One region of the Streptomyces sp. NBC_00691 genome, then DNA from elsewhere that is predicted to be linked to it. Evidence: riboswitches for the same ligand, from Rfam matches in the RefSeq annotation. Region 1 holds a riboswitch; each other region holds the start of a gene.

Region 1 (3,054 bases):
GAAGGCCACGGCCAAGGGCTACCGGGCCGGCCAGATCGCCTCCGCCGGTCTCGTCTCCCTCGCCCACGGCACCAACGACGCCCAGAAGACGATGGGCATCATCACCCTCGCCCTGGTCACCCAGGGTGTCGTCGCCCCCGGCTCGAACCCTCCGCTGTGGGTCATCGTCTCCGCCGGTGTCGCCATCGCCCTCGGTACGTACCTCGGTGGCTGGCGCATCATCCGCACCATGGGCAAGGGCCTCACCGACCTCCAGCCGCAGCAGGGCTTCGCCGCCCAGACCAGCGCCGCGACGGTCATCCTCGCCTCCTCCCACCTGGGCTTCTCGCTCTCCACCACCCAGTCCTGCTCGGGTGCCGTGATGGGTGCCGGTCTCGGCCGCAAGGGCGGCGTCGTCCGCTGGTCGACCGCCACCCGGATGTTCGTCGCCTGGGGTCTGACCCTGCCCGCCGCGGCCGTGGTCGGTGCCGGTGCCGAGTTCCTCACCAAGCAGGGCCCCTGGGGCATCGCCGCCGTCGCGGTCCTGCTGATCGCCGGCTCGGGCGTCATCTGGTCGCTCTCCCGCCGCAAGCCGGTCGACCACCACAACGTCACCGCCGACGACCTCGACGCCGAGCCCGCGGGCGTCGTGACCACGGCCATGGCGGCCGTCACCCCGCCGCCGGCCGCCGGTTCCTTCGCCGCCGTCACGGACGAAGACCTCAAGGCCACCATCCCCGCGCCGGCCCCCACCGACCCGACCGCTCCCCCGGCCCCCGCCGCCACGGTCTAAGGAACCAACGACATGAAGATCGACTGGGCAGCTCTCGGCTCCGTCTTCGGAGTCAGCCTCGTGGCGACCGTCGCCCTCGTGGGCCTCTTCTCCCTCGGCATCGTCGGCCTCACCAAGCAGGAGGAGGCCGCCGCCCGCGGCGGCTCCGCGGTCCTGGCCCGTACCTCCGCCTACGCCTGCTTCGCCCTGTGCGCGGCGGCCGTCGCGTACGGCATCTACCTGATCGTCGCCTGACGGTCCGAGCCCGGCCGGCGGGGCGGTCCGCACCTTCGGGTGCGGGCCGCCCCGCCGTCGTGTTTGTGGTGCTTCGCACAGTGACCCGATGCAGGTCAAGGGTGAGTTGACGGCTGTTCTCGGGCCGTGGTGGACTGCCGAGGCCATTACGGCGGCAGCAGAGGAAGTCCGGTGCGAATCCGGCGCGGTCCCGCCACTGTGACCGGATCCGAGGGGTCCGGGAGTCAGGAACTCTCGCCGCCGGTCACGTCGATCCAGGGCGCGGACCCTGAGTGAGGACATGCGCCATGCCCGGCCGCAGCAGTGCCAGCCGTCTTTCCCCGAACGGATTCGCGTACGGAGCGGCCGCGGGTCTCGCCCTCGACCTGCTCGTCGGCGATCCCCGCCGCGGACATCCCGTCGCCGCGTTCGGCCGGGCGGCCGCCGCGGTCGAGAACCGCCTCCACCACGACCACCGCGGCTGGGGCGCCCTGCACACCGCCGTCTGCGCCGGCTCCGCCGTCGCCGTCGGAGCGCTCGCCGCCCGGGCCGTACGGAACCGGCCGGCCGCCGCCGTCGCCCTGACCGCCGCCTCCGTGTGGGCCGTCGTCGGCGGTACGACCCTGGGGCGGGAGGCCCGCGCGATCGGCGGCGCGCTCGCCGCCGGGGACCTGGACGTGGCCCGGGAGCGGCTGCCGCATCTCTGCGGGCGCGACCCGCAGTCCCTGGACGGGCCCGCGATGGCCCGCGCGGTCGTCGAATCGGTCGCCGAGAACACCTCCGACGCCGTGGTCGGCGCCCTCTTCTGGGGCGCGGTCGCGGGCGTGCCCGGCCTCCTCGGCTTCCGGGCCGTCAACACCCTCGACGCGATGGTCGGCCACAGGTCGCCGCGCCACCGCCGCTTCGGCTGGGCCTCGGCCCGGCTCGACGACGTGGCCGGCTGGCCCGGGGCCCGGCTGACGGCCGTCCTCGCGACCGTCGCCGGCGGAGACCCGCGCGGTGCGCTGCGGGCCTGGCGGTCCGACGCGGCGCAGCACCCCAGCCCCAACGCGGGCCCCGTCGAGGCCTCCTTCGCGGGCGCCCTCGGCGTCCGCCTCGGGGGCACCCTGTCGTACGGCGGCCGCGTCGAGTACCGGCCGGTGCTCAACGGTGAGGGGCGGGCCGTCGAGGTGACCGACATCGACCGGGCCGTACGCCTGTCGCGCCGGGTCACCGGACTCACTCTGGCCGCCTGTGCGGGCGGCCGGATCATCATCGGCGCCCTGGCCGCGTCGACCCGGAAGCGGAGGAACGCATGAGGGGTGGGGGACTGCTCGTCGCCGGGACCACGTCCGACGCCGGCAAGAGCGTCGTGACGGCCGGCATCTGCCGCTGGCTGGTCCGCAAGGGGCTGAAGGTGGCGCCGTTCAAGGGGCAGAACATGTCCCTCAACTCCTTCGTCACGCGGGAGGGCGCCGAGATCGGGCGCGCCCAGGCCATGCAGGCGCAGGCCGCGCGGGTGGAGCCCACCGCGCTGATGAACCCGGTCCTGCTCAAGCCCGGCAGCGACCGGTCCAGCCAGGTCGTCCTGATGGGCAAGCCGGTCGGTGAGCTGAGCGCCCGCGGGTTCTTCGGCGGGCCCGGGGGGTCGTCCCCCGGGAAAGCGCTGCACGGGGGCCGGCAGCAGGAGCTCTTCGAGCCGGTCCTCGCCTGCCTGGAGGAGCTGCGGAGCACGTACGACGCGGTGATCTGCGAGGGCGCGGGCAGCCCGGCCGAGATCAACCTGCGGCGCACCGACATCGTCAACATGGGCATCGCGCGGGCCGCGCGGCTGCCCGTCGTGGTCGTCGGCGACATCGACCGGGGCGGGGTCTTCGCCCAGTTCTTCGGTACGACGGCGCTGCTCGCGCCCGAGGACCAGGAACTGATCGCGGGCTACCTCGTGAACAAGTTCCGCGGTGACGTCGCCCTGCTCGAACCGGGCCTGGACATGCTGCAGGGACTCACCGGGCGGCGGACCTTCGGCGTCCTGCCGTACGCCCACGGGCTCGGCATCGACGAGGAGGACGGCCTGCGGGTCTCGCTGCGGG
Region 2 (3,054 bases), 3.3 Mb from region 1:
TTCAGCTGGAAGAAGACGTCCTGGAGGCCCATCGCGCCCAGGCCGACCGGCCGCCAGCGGGCGTTGGAACGCCCGGCCTGCTCGGTCGGGTAGAAGTTGATGTCGACGACCCGGTCGAGGAAGGTGACGGCCGTGCGGACGGTCGAGTCCAGCCGCTCCCAGTCGATGTCGTCACCGACGACGAACGAACCCAGGTTGACCGAGCCGAGGTTGCAGACGGCCGTCTCGCCGTCGTTCGTGACCTCGATGATCTCGGTGCACAGGTTCGAGGAGTGGACGACCGTGCCGGGCTCGGCGGTCTGGTTGGCCGTCCGGTTCGAGGCGTCCTTGAAGGTCATCCAGCCGTTGCCGGTCTGGGCCAGGGTCCGCATCATCCGGCCGTACAGGTCGCGGGCCGGCATCGTCTTGCGGGCCAGGCCCGCGGCCTCGGCCTTGTGGTAGGCGGCGTCGAACTCCTCGCCGTACAGGTCGACCAGCTCGGGCACGTCCGCCGGGGAGAACAGCGACCAGTCGGCGTCGGCGTTGACGCGGCGCATGAACTCGTCCGGGATCCAGTGCGCCAGGTTCAGGTTGTGCGTACGGCGCTGGTCCTCGCCCGTGTTGTCGCGGAGCTCCAGGAACTCCTCGATGTCCGCGTGCCAGGTCTCCAGGTAGACGGCGGCGGCGCCCTTGCGGCGGCCGCCCTGGTTGACGGCGGCGACGGAGGCGTCGAGGGTCTTGAGGAACGGCACGATGCCGTTGGAGTGCCCGTTGGTGCCGCGGATCAGCGAACCGCGGGCGCGGATGCGGGAGTAGGAGAGGCCGATGCCGCCCGCGTGCTTCGAGAGGCGCGCCACCTGGTGGTAGCGGTCGTAGATGGAGTCCAGCTCGTCCTGCGGGGAGTCCAGGAGGTAGCAGGAGGACATCTGCGGGTGGCGGGTGCCGGAGTTGAAGAGCGTGGGGGAGGACGGCAGGTAGTCGAGCCGGCTCATCAGGCGGTAGAGGGCGGTGACTTCGTCGAGCGCGCGGACGCTGTCGTCCTCGGCGAGGCCGCAGGCCACGCGGAGCATGAAGTGCTGCGGGGTCTCGATCACCTTGCGGGTGATCGGGTGGCGCAGCAGGTAGCGCGAGTAGAGGGTGCGCAGGCCGAAGTAGCCGAAGCGGTCGTCGGCGGCCGCGTCGATCGTCGCGTCGAGCCGCTCGGCGTGCAGCGCCACGAACGCGGCGGTGCGGTCGGCGATCAGACCCTCGCGGTGACCGACGGCGACGGAGGCCGAGAAGCGGTACGAGCCCTGGCTCGCGGCCTCGTCGGCGATGGTGATCGTCAGGAGCCGGGCGGCGAGCCGGGAGTACGCCGGGTCCTCGGCGATCAGACCGGCGGCCGCCTCCGTGGCCAGCTCGCGCAGTTCCGCCTCGTCCGCCACGGCGCTGCGGCCGCGGAGCGCGGCGGCGGCCACCTTGCCGGGGTCGGTGTCGGCGAGATCGGCGGTGAGGTCGGTCAGGGTCCGCAGCAGCACGGTCCCGGGGCCGTCGCTCTCGACCGCGGAAGCCTCGGCGGAAGCCGGATCGGCGGGCGCGATGGTCACGTGGGGGCTCTCCCTCGCTCGGCTCGGGGCCGCGGCGGGGGAAGGCGGGCATGCGGGCATCCGTAACGCCGGACGCGACGCTTCCACCGGCCCACTCCGCGAGGCCCGGACGTCGTTGGCACCCGGAACGGACGGACCGGATGCGCTGTCGGCAGGTCCTCGGACTCACCTCGCCCGAATATGTCGTATCCGTACGAAGCACACCGTTGCGGGACAGTTCCGGATTCGCGCCGGATTCCCCTGCGTCGACAGCGAGCATGAGCATACATGTGGGGGGCGCCGCTTGCGGCACCCCCCACATGTTGTGTCGCCCCCCGGCTCAGAACTCCAAGGAGTAGGTACGCAGGCGGTGATCGGGGATCGGCTCCCAGTCCCGGTCCGGGGTGCGGACGAAGCCCAGACGGTCGTAGATCCGGTGTGCGGAGACCATCGTGGCGTCCGTGGACAGCACGATGCGGCGGCACTCCGGGAGGGCCCTCGCCCGCTCGATGCAGGCCCGTACGAGGGCCTCTCCGACGCCTCGCCCACGGGCCTCCCGGGAGACCACGAGCATCCGGAACTCGGCCTCGCCCTCGACCGCGATGTCCGCCCACGGGGTCGAGCCGGTGGCGAAGGTCACCCCGCCGAGCAGCCGCCCGTCGGCGTCCTCGGCGACGAGCACCTCGCTCTCGCGCGCCCGCCGGGCCGTGTCCCGGAGCACGTGCAGATACGCGTCCTCCGCCCCGTGCGCGAGCAGTCCGTCGTCCAGATAGGTCCCCGCGGTGAGTTCACCGAGCGCTTCGTACTCCTCGGGCCGTACCGCCCTGATCGTGAAGTCCATGAGGGCAGTGTGCCTCCGGCGGCCCGGCGGGCCCCAGGGGGTCTCAGCCACCGGCCCCCACCGAGTTGTCGGGGGCGCCGTCGCCCACCGGCGGCAGATCGCCCCGCTCGACGGGGCCCCCGCCACCGGTCCGCTCCGGCAGGACGGCGTCGAGTTCGGCGGCGCCGGCGCGGTGGGTGCGCTCGGCGGCCCCCCGGAGCGCCTTCCGGTCCACCGTGAGCGGGGCGGCGACCTCGACGCGCAGCCCGTTCTCGGCGCGTACGTAGGCGTGCTGCCCGGCGGACCGCAGGTACCAGCGGTCGCCGTCCCGGACGCAGCCGTCCGGCCCGGCGGTGTTCGCCGCGGCGCACTCCTTCTCGGAGAAGGGCCGGCGCTCGGCGGAGACGGTCAGCCGGACGCCGTCCCGCCGCAGGTAACCGACCTGGAAGCCGTCGTCGCCGATGACCCCCGACGCCATGCGGGAGGCCTCGAAGCCCTCGGCCTCGGTGACGTACACATGGTCCTTGTCGGTCTGCGCCCAGCGGGCGCGGGCGTCCAGCTCGGCCGGATCGGGCGTCGGACGCCCGCCCGCCGTCTCGGTGCCGCAGCCGGTGACGGCGAGGGCGACGGGGAGCAGGGCGAGCAGGGCGAGGCGTGGTCCGGTGCGCATGTACCGCATCCTCGCCCGGG
Region 3 (3,054 bases), 1.9 Mb from region 1:
CGTCGGCGAGGGACTTGGCGCAGCCGGGCCGCCCGGTGCAGGCGGTGACACCGGCCCAGGGGGAGTCGGGGCGGGTGACGAGCCCGGCGGCGTCGAGGGCGGGCAGCCGGTCGGCGCCGGCCCCGGCCACGACGACGCCGCGCCAGGGCGTCAGCCGGACCTCTTCGGCGGGGAGCAGCGCCCGCAGCTGGGCGGCGGTGAGGCGACCGAGCGGGGCGAGGACGGAGAGGGCGGCGGGCCCGAGGATTCCGGGGGTGAGCGGAGGGCCCTGGGGAAGTTCCGGCGTGGGGACGGGCTCGGACCCCACCCCCGAGGCCGCCACGTCCACCGCGTACCCCTCGGGGAGTTCGCGGACCCGCCAGGCCCCGGTTCCGGCCCTGCGTGCCGTGTCCAGGAAGCCGCCCGCCACCGCGAGGGCCGCGCCGGGCGCGTCGGAGCTCGCGAGCCGGACGGCCCGGCCGCCGACGTGCAGCTCGGCCTCTCCGCCGCCGACTGCGACCAAGGTCACATCCCCGCCGAGCCCGGCGACGTCGCCGCGTCCGTCGTCGAGGACGAAGAGGAACCGGCCGGAGAGCGCCGCCGCCCAGGGCGCGGAGCGCAGGTGGGTGTCCAGCTCGCGGGCCCACAACTGTGCGTCGGCGGCGCCGAGTCCGTCGAGGCCGGAGGCCGGGGAGGCGACGATGTTGCGGACGCGTTCGTGGGTGGGGGAGGGCAGCAGGCCCGCCTCGTCGAGGAGTGCCGCCAGCTCGGCCCCGCAGTCGTCGCCGAGGCCGCGCAGCTCGGCGTTGCCGCGTGAGGTGATGCTGAGCCGTCCGTCGCCCAGGGTCTCCGCCGCGTCCGCCAGGGTCTCGACCTGACGGGACGTCAAGCGGCCGCCGGGCAGGCGGAGTCGGGCGAGGCGGCCGTCGTCGGCGGAGTGCAGGCGCAGCGCCCCGGGGCACGCGTCGCCACGGTCCCGTATACGAGGTTCGCCCGGTTCGGGCGTCGGGGGCGGGGTGGGCGGCATGGCGGCGAGCATACCGACGGGGAACCGGCCGACCACCGGGTGTGATCCGGCCGACTCCCCGGCTCCTCCCGGCCCGCCGACCGCACGATCTACTATGCAGACGGCATGGGGTCCCAGGACCCCGGGGAGGAAGCCCGGTGAGAATCCGGCGCGGTCCCGCCACTGTGAGCCCGTACCGGACGTGCCTCGGCACGAACCGGAACGGGTGAGTCAGGAACTCCCGCCAATCCACACGACCACCCGGGGCGCGGACAACCCCGAGGAAGGCCTGCGCTCGCCATGCTTCTGCTGCTGTCGCACTCCGACACCGACCTGCTCAGCGCCCGCGCGGCCGGCGGCCCGGTGGAGTACCGCTTCGCCAACCCCGCCCGTCTCCCCCTCACCGAACTGGCCGGCCTCCTGGCCGAGGCCGAACTCGTCGTCGTCCGCCTCCTCGGCGGCCTCCGCTCCTGGGAGGAGGGCCTCGACGCCCTGCGCGCCGCCGGAAAGCCGGTGGTGGTCCTCAGCGGCGAACAGGCCCCCGACGCCCAGCTGATGGAGGCGTCCACCGTCCCCGTCGGCGTCGCCACCGAGGCGCACGCCTACCTCGCGCACGGCGGCCCCGCCAACCTGGAGCAGCTGGCCCGCTTCCTCTCCGACACCGTCCTGCTCACCGGGCACGGCTTCGAGTCCCCGGCGGCCGCCCCCACCTGGGGCCCGCTGGAACGCACCGCCCGCACCACGACCGGCCCGACCGTCGCCGTGCTCTACTACCGCGCCCACCACATGAGCGGAAACACCGCCTTCGTCGACGCGCTGTGCGAGGCGATCGAGGACACCGGCGCCCAGGCCCTCCCGCTGTACGTGACCTCCCTGCGCGCCCCCGAGCCGGAGCTGCTCGACCGCCTCCGCACCGCCGACGCGATCGTCACCACCGTCCTCGCGGCGGGCGGCACCAAGCCCGCCGAGGCACAGGCCGGCGGCGACGAGGAGGCCTGGGACGCGGGCGCGCTGGCCGCGCTCGACGTACCGATCCTGCAAGCCCTCTGCCTGACCGGTTCGCGCGCCGCCTGGGAGGAGAACGACGAGGGCCTCTCCCCGCTGGACGCCGCCAGCCAGGTCGCCGTCCCCGAGTTCGACGGCCGGCTCATCACCGTGCCGTTCTCCTTCAAGGAGATCGACGAGGACGGGCTGCCCGCGTACGTCGCCGACACCGAGCGCGCGGCCCGCGTCGCCGGGATCGCCGTACGGCACGCCCGCCTCCGGCACATCCCGAACGCCGAGAAGAGGCTGGCGCTCGTCCTCTCCGCGTACCCGACGAAGCACTCCCGCATCGGCAACGCCGTCGGCCTCGACACCCCCGCCTCCGCCGTCTCGCTGCTGCGCCGGCTGATCGCCGAGGGCTACGACTTCGGCCCCGAGGCCGACCTTCCCGGCCTCGTCTCCGGCGACGGCGACGAGCTGATCTACGCCCTCATCGAGGCCGGCGGTCACGACCAGGACTGGCTGACGGAGGAGCAGCTCGCCAGGAACCCGGTCCGCATCCCGGCCGCCGACTACAAGCGCTGGTACGCGACGCTCCCCGAGGAGCTGCGGACCCATGTCGAGGAGCACTGGGGCCCGGCGCCCGGCGAGATGTTCCTGGACCGGTCCCGCAACCCGGAGGGCGACATCGTCCTCGCCGCGCTGCGGCGCGGGAACCTCCTGATCCTCATTCAGCCGCCGCGCGGCTTCGGCGAGAACCCGATCGCGATCTACCACGACCCCGATCTCCCGCCGTCCCACCACTACCTGGCCGCCTACCGCTGGATCGCCGCCCGCGCCGAGGACGGCGGCTTCGGCGCCGACGCCATGGTCCACCTGGGCAAGCACGGCAACCTGGAGTGGCTGCCCGGCAAGAACGCCGGCCTGTCCGCCGCCTGCGGCCCCGACGCCGCGCTCGGCGACATCCCGCTGATCTACCCGTTCCTGGTCAACGACCCGGGCGAGGGCACCCAGGCCAAGCGCCGGGTGCACGCCACGCTCGTCGACCACCTGGTGCCGCCGATGGCCCGCGCCGACTCCTACGG
Region 4 (3,054 bases), 1.1 Mb from region 1:
CGGGGCCGCTCTACGGCACGCTGCTCCGCCGCGCCGGCAAGGCCCTCGGCGACGACGAGCACGTCACCCGCGAGCAGTTGGCGGAGGCGTTCGGCTCGGGCGTGGCCGCCGTGTCCCAGCTGGGCGGCGCTCAGGTCGGCGACAAGACGATGCTCGACGCGCTCGTGCCGGCCGTCGAGGGGCTGCGGGACTCCTTCGGCGCGGCCCGCGCGGCGGCCGAGGAGGGCGCCCTCTCGACCGTACCCCTGCGGGCGCGCAAGGGCAGAGCCAGCTATCTGGGCGAGCGGTCGGTGGGGCATCAGGATCCGGGGGCCACCTCCTCGGCGCTGCTGTTCGCGGCGCTCGACGAGATCGCCCGTGCGGGGACGACGGGGACGTCGGATGCCTCGGATACGTCGGGGACATCGGATACGTCAGAGACGTCGGATGCGTCAGCGGCGTCGGGCAGCGAGGGGGTCTCATGAGCGCGGCCGGATCCGGTCTCGTCGGCATCGTGCTCGTCTCGCACAGCGCCGCCGTCGCGGCCTCCGTCGCCGAGCTGGCCAGGGGGCTCGCCGGTGGCGGCGACCTCGCTCCGGTCCTCCCGGCCGGCGGGACCCCCGACGGTGGCCTCGGGACGAGTTCCGAGCTGATCTCCGAGGCGGCGAAGGCCGTCGACCGGGGCTCCGGTGTGGCCATCCTGGTCGACCTGGGGAGTGCGGTGCTCACCGTGAAGGCCCTCCTCGCCGAGGGCGACGAACTGCCCGAGGGCGCCCGGCTCGTGGACGCGCCGTTCGTCGAGGGCACGGTCGCCGCCCTGGTCACGGCGAGCGCGGGCGGGGACCTCGACGCCGTGGCGGCGGCAGCGTCGGAGGCGTACGCCTACCGCAAGGAGTGAGGGCACAGGACCTGCGCGGGGCCCCTCAAGTGGCCGGGTTTCAGGTGCCGTTTGGCCGGAACTCGGCCGCTGTGGCCGCGTGGGTGCGACCTACTCTTGGAGGTCGCGGCCATGAGACGGCCGCGCTGCCGGGCCTCTCCGGGCGCCGGCGTCCACCCGTGGTCCACCTGGTCCGCCCAGGTGGTGAAGGAGGGGCACATGGGCAGTCTGTCGATCATGGTCGGTTTCGCGCTGGTGTGGCTGTTGGTCGCACTCGTGCCCCTGCGCGCTCCGTCCGCCCGCCGGGGGTGGGCGAAGGGCGTACTCGGCGTCTCGGCCCTGCTGGTGATCGGCGCCGCCCTGTTCGGCGCCAACGCGGAGGTGTCGGCCGACTACGACGGCCCCGACCCCATGCTGCTCGGCGCACTCGTGGCAGCGGTCCTCGTGGCCCCTGGTGCGATCGCGGCCCTCGTACGCAACGCCAGGAACAGCTAGGCGGCGGGAAAGCGGCAGGTACACGGCACCGCCGGCGGGAACGCCGGACGACCGCGGCGCCACCGGCGGGAATCGAGGAGGCCCAGCGCCCTCAGGAGCGGGAACCGGGAGCTCCCGCGCGGCGCCGCGGGGACCCTACAAGCACCCACATTGTGATGTACCTGGTCAACGCACTAATGTCACAGGGCCTTGGTGTACGGGAAACCGGTGCAGTACCGGTGCGGCCCTCGCCACTGTGATCGGGAGGTCCGGCTCCACCCCCGCGGGGAACACCCTCGGGGAAGCCACTGGACCACGTCGGGAGACCGGCGTGGTGTGGGAAGGCGGAGTCGGGCGGAATGACCGTCAGCCAGGAGACCGGCCAGGGTGCGTTGTCCATCCACGAGGTGCTGGAGAGGGTCTCCCAACCATGCATATAGCCGAGGGGTATCTGCCCCCTGTGCACGCGGCCGCCTGGGGCGTCGCGTCCGCGCCGTTCGTCGTCCACGGAGTCCGCGCGCTGACCCGCGAAGTGCGGTCCCATCCTGAGTCCACCCTGCTGCTCGGCGCCGCCGGCGCCTTCACGTTCGTCCTGTCGGCACTCAAGTTGCCTTCCGTGACGGGGAGTTGTTCACATCCCACCGGTACGGGCCTCGGTGCCATCCTGTTCCGGCCGCCCATCATGGCCGTCCTCGGGACGATCACGCTGCTCTTCCAGGCCTTGCTGCTCGCCCACGGCGGGCTGACCACGCTCGGCGCGAACGTCTTCTCGATGGCGATCGTCGGACCCTGGGCGGGATACGGGGCCTACGCACTGCTCCGCCGGTTCGGTGCGCCGCTGATGGTCGCCGTCTTCTTCGGCGCGTTCGTCGCCGACCTGTCCACGTACTGCGTCACCAGCGTCCAGCTGGCACTCGCCTTCCCCGACCCGGGCAGCGGCATCCCCGGCGCCCTCGCCAAGTTCGGCGGTATCTTCGCCGTGACGCAGATTCCGCTCGCGGTCAGCGAGGGCCTGCTCACCGTGCTCGTGATGCGTCTGCTCACCCAGTCCAGCAAGGGCGAGCTGATCCGGCTCGGCGTCCTCGCCGGGCGCACGCCGGAGCGACGCGAGGAGGCGATCGCGCGATGAGCCGGAACGCGAAGATCAACGCCCTGCTGCTGCTCGTCGTCGTCGCGCTCGCGGTCCTGCCGCTCGCGCTGGGACTCGGGGACCACAAGGAGGAGCCCTTCACGGGGGCCGACGCGGAGGCCGAGACCGCGATCACGGAACTCCAGCCGGACTACGAACCGTGGTTCAGCCCGCTCTACGAGCCGCCGTCAGGGGAGATCGAGTCGGCCCTGTTCGCCCTGCAGGCGGCCCTCGGTGCCGGTGTCCTGGCGTACTACTTCGGGCTGCGGCGCGGCCGCCGCCAGGGGGCGGCGCAGGCCGAGACGGCCGGGGTGGCCGGCGCACCGGGCGCCGGAGCCGGCGGAACCGGGCCGGGCGTCGGTGGCGAAGCCCCCGGCGGGCCGGGCGCGTAGCCGCCGATGCTGCCGATCGACGCGGCGGCGCACAGCAGTCGCTGGCGCCGCCGCCATCCCGCCGAGAAGGCGCTGCTCGGCTTCGGTCTCACCCTGTGCGCTGTCGGTCTGCCGCCGTGGCCGGGCGCGGTCCTCGTCGCCGCGGCCACGCTCACGGTGCTGCTCGGTCCGGCCGGTGTGCCGGGCCGGGCGCTGTGGCGGGC

What was found. A riboswitch is a leader RNA that binds a small molecule or an ion and turns the genes downstream of it on or off. The one in region 1 is predicted to bind cobalamin.
Region 2: another riboswitch for cobalamin. It lies ahead of OG392_RS24345 (ribonucleoside-diphosphate reductase subunit alpha); the one in region 1 lies ahead of OG392_RS09085 (cobalamin biosynthesis protein).
Region 3: another riboswitch for cobalamin. It lies ahead of cobN (cobaltochelatase subunit CobN); the one in region 1 lies ahead of OG392_RS09085 (cobalamin biosynthesis protein).
Region 4: another riboswitch for cobalamin. It lies ahead of OG392_RS03885 (energy-coupling factor ABC transporter permease); the one in region 1 lies ahead of OG392_RS09085 (cobalamin biosynthesis protein).

Annotation. Positions count from the first base shown of each region.
Region 1 is NZ_CP109007.1:2,018,481-2,021,534, forward strand. It holds gene OG392_RS09075 (inorganic phosphate transporter) at 1-772, shown strand, start outside; gene OG392_RS09080 (hypothetical protein) at 785-1,006, shown strand; cobalamin riboswitch at 1,120-1,259, shown strand; gene OG392_RS09085 (cobalamin biosynthesis protein) at 1,294-2,283, shown strand; gene OG392_RS09090 (cobyric acid synthase) at 2,280-3,054, shown strand, end outside.
Region 2 is NZ_CP109007.1:5,340,131-5,343,184, forward strand. It holds gene OG392_RS24345 (ribonucleoside-diphosphate reductase subunit alpha) at 1-1,565, opposite strand, end outside; cobalamin riboswitch at 1,699-1,830, opposite strand; gene OG392_RS24350 (GNAT family N-acetyltransferase) at 1,885-2,385, opposite strand; gene OG392_RS24355 (hypothetical protein) at 2,429-3,034, opposite strand.
Region 3 is NZ_CP109007.1:3,939,619-3,942,672, reverse strand. It holds gene OG392_RS17720 (cobalamin biosynthesis protein CobG) at 1-1,018, opposite strand, end outside; cobalamin riboswitch at 1,094-1,246, shown strand; gene cobN (cobaltochelatase subunit CobN) at 1,286-3,054, shown strand, end outside.
Region 4 is NZ_CP109007.1:877,696-880,749, forward strand. It holds gene dhaL (dihydroxyacetone kinase subunit DhaL) at 1-464, shown strand, start outside; gene OG392_RS03875 (PTS-dependent dihydroxyacetone kinase phosphotransferase subunit DhaM) at 461-877, shown strand; gene OG392_RS03880 (hypothetical protein) at 1,076-1,351, shown strand; cobalamin riboswitch at 1,498-1,731, shown strand; gene OG392_RS03885 (energy-coupling factor ABC transporter permease) at 1,761-2,459, shown strand; gene OG392_RS03890 (energy-coupling factor ABC transporter substrate-binding protein) at 2,456-2,851, shown strand; gene cbiQ (cobalt ECF transporter T component CbiQ) at 2,858-3,054, shown strand, end outside.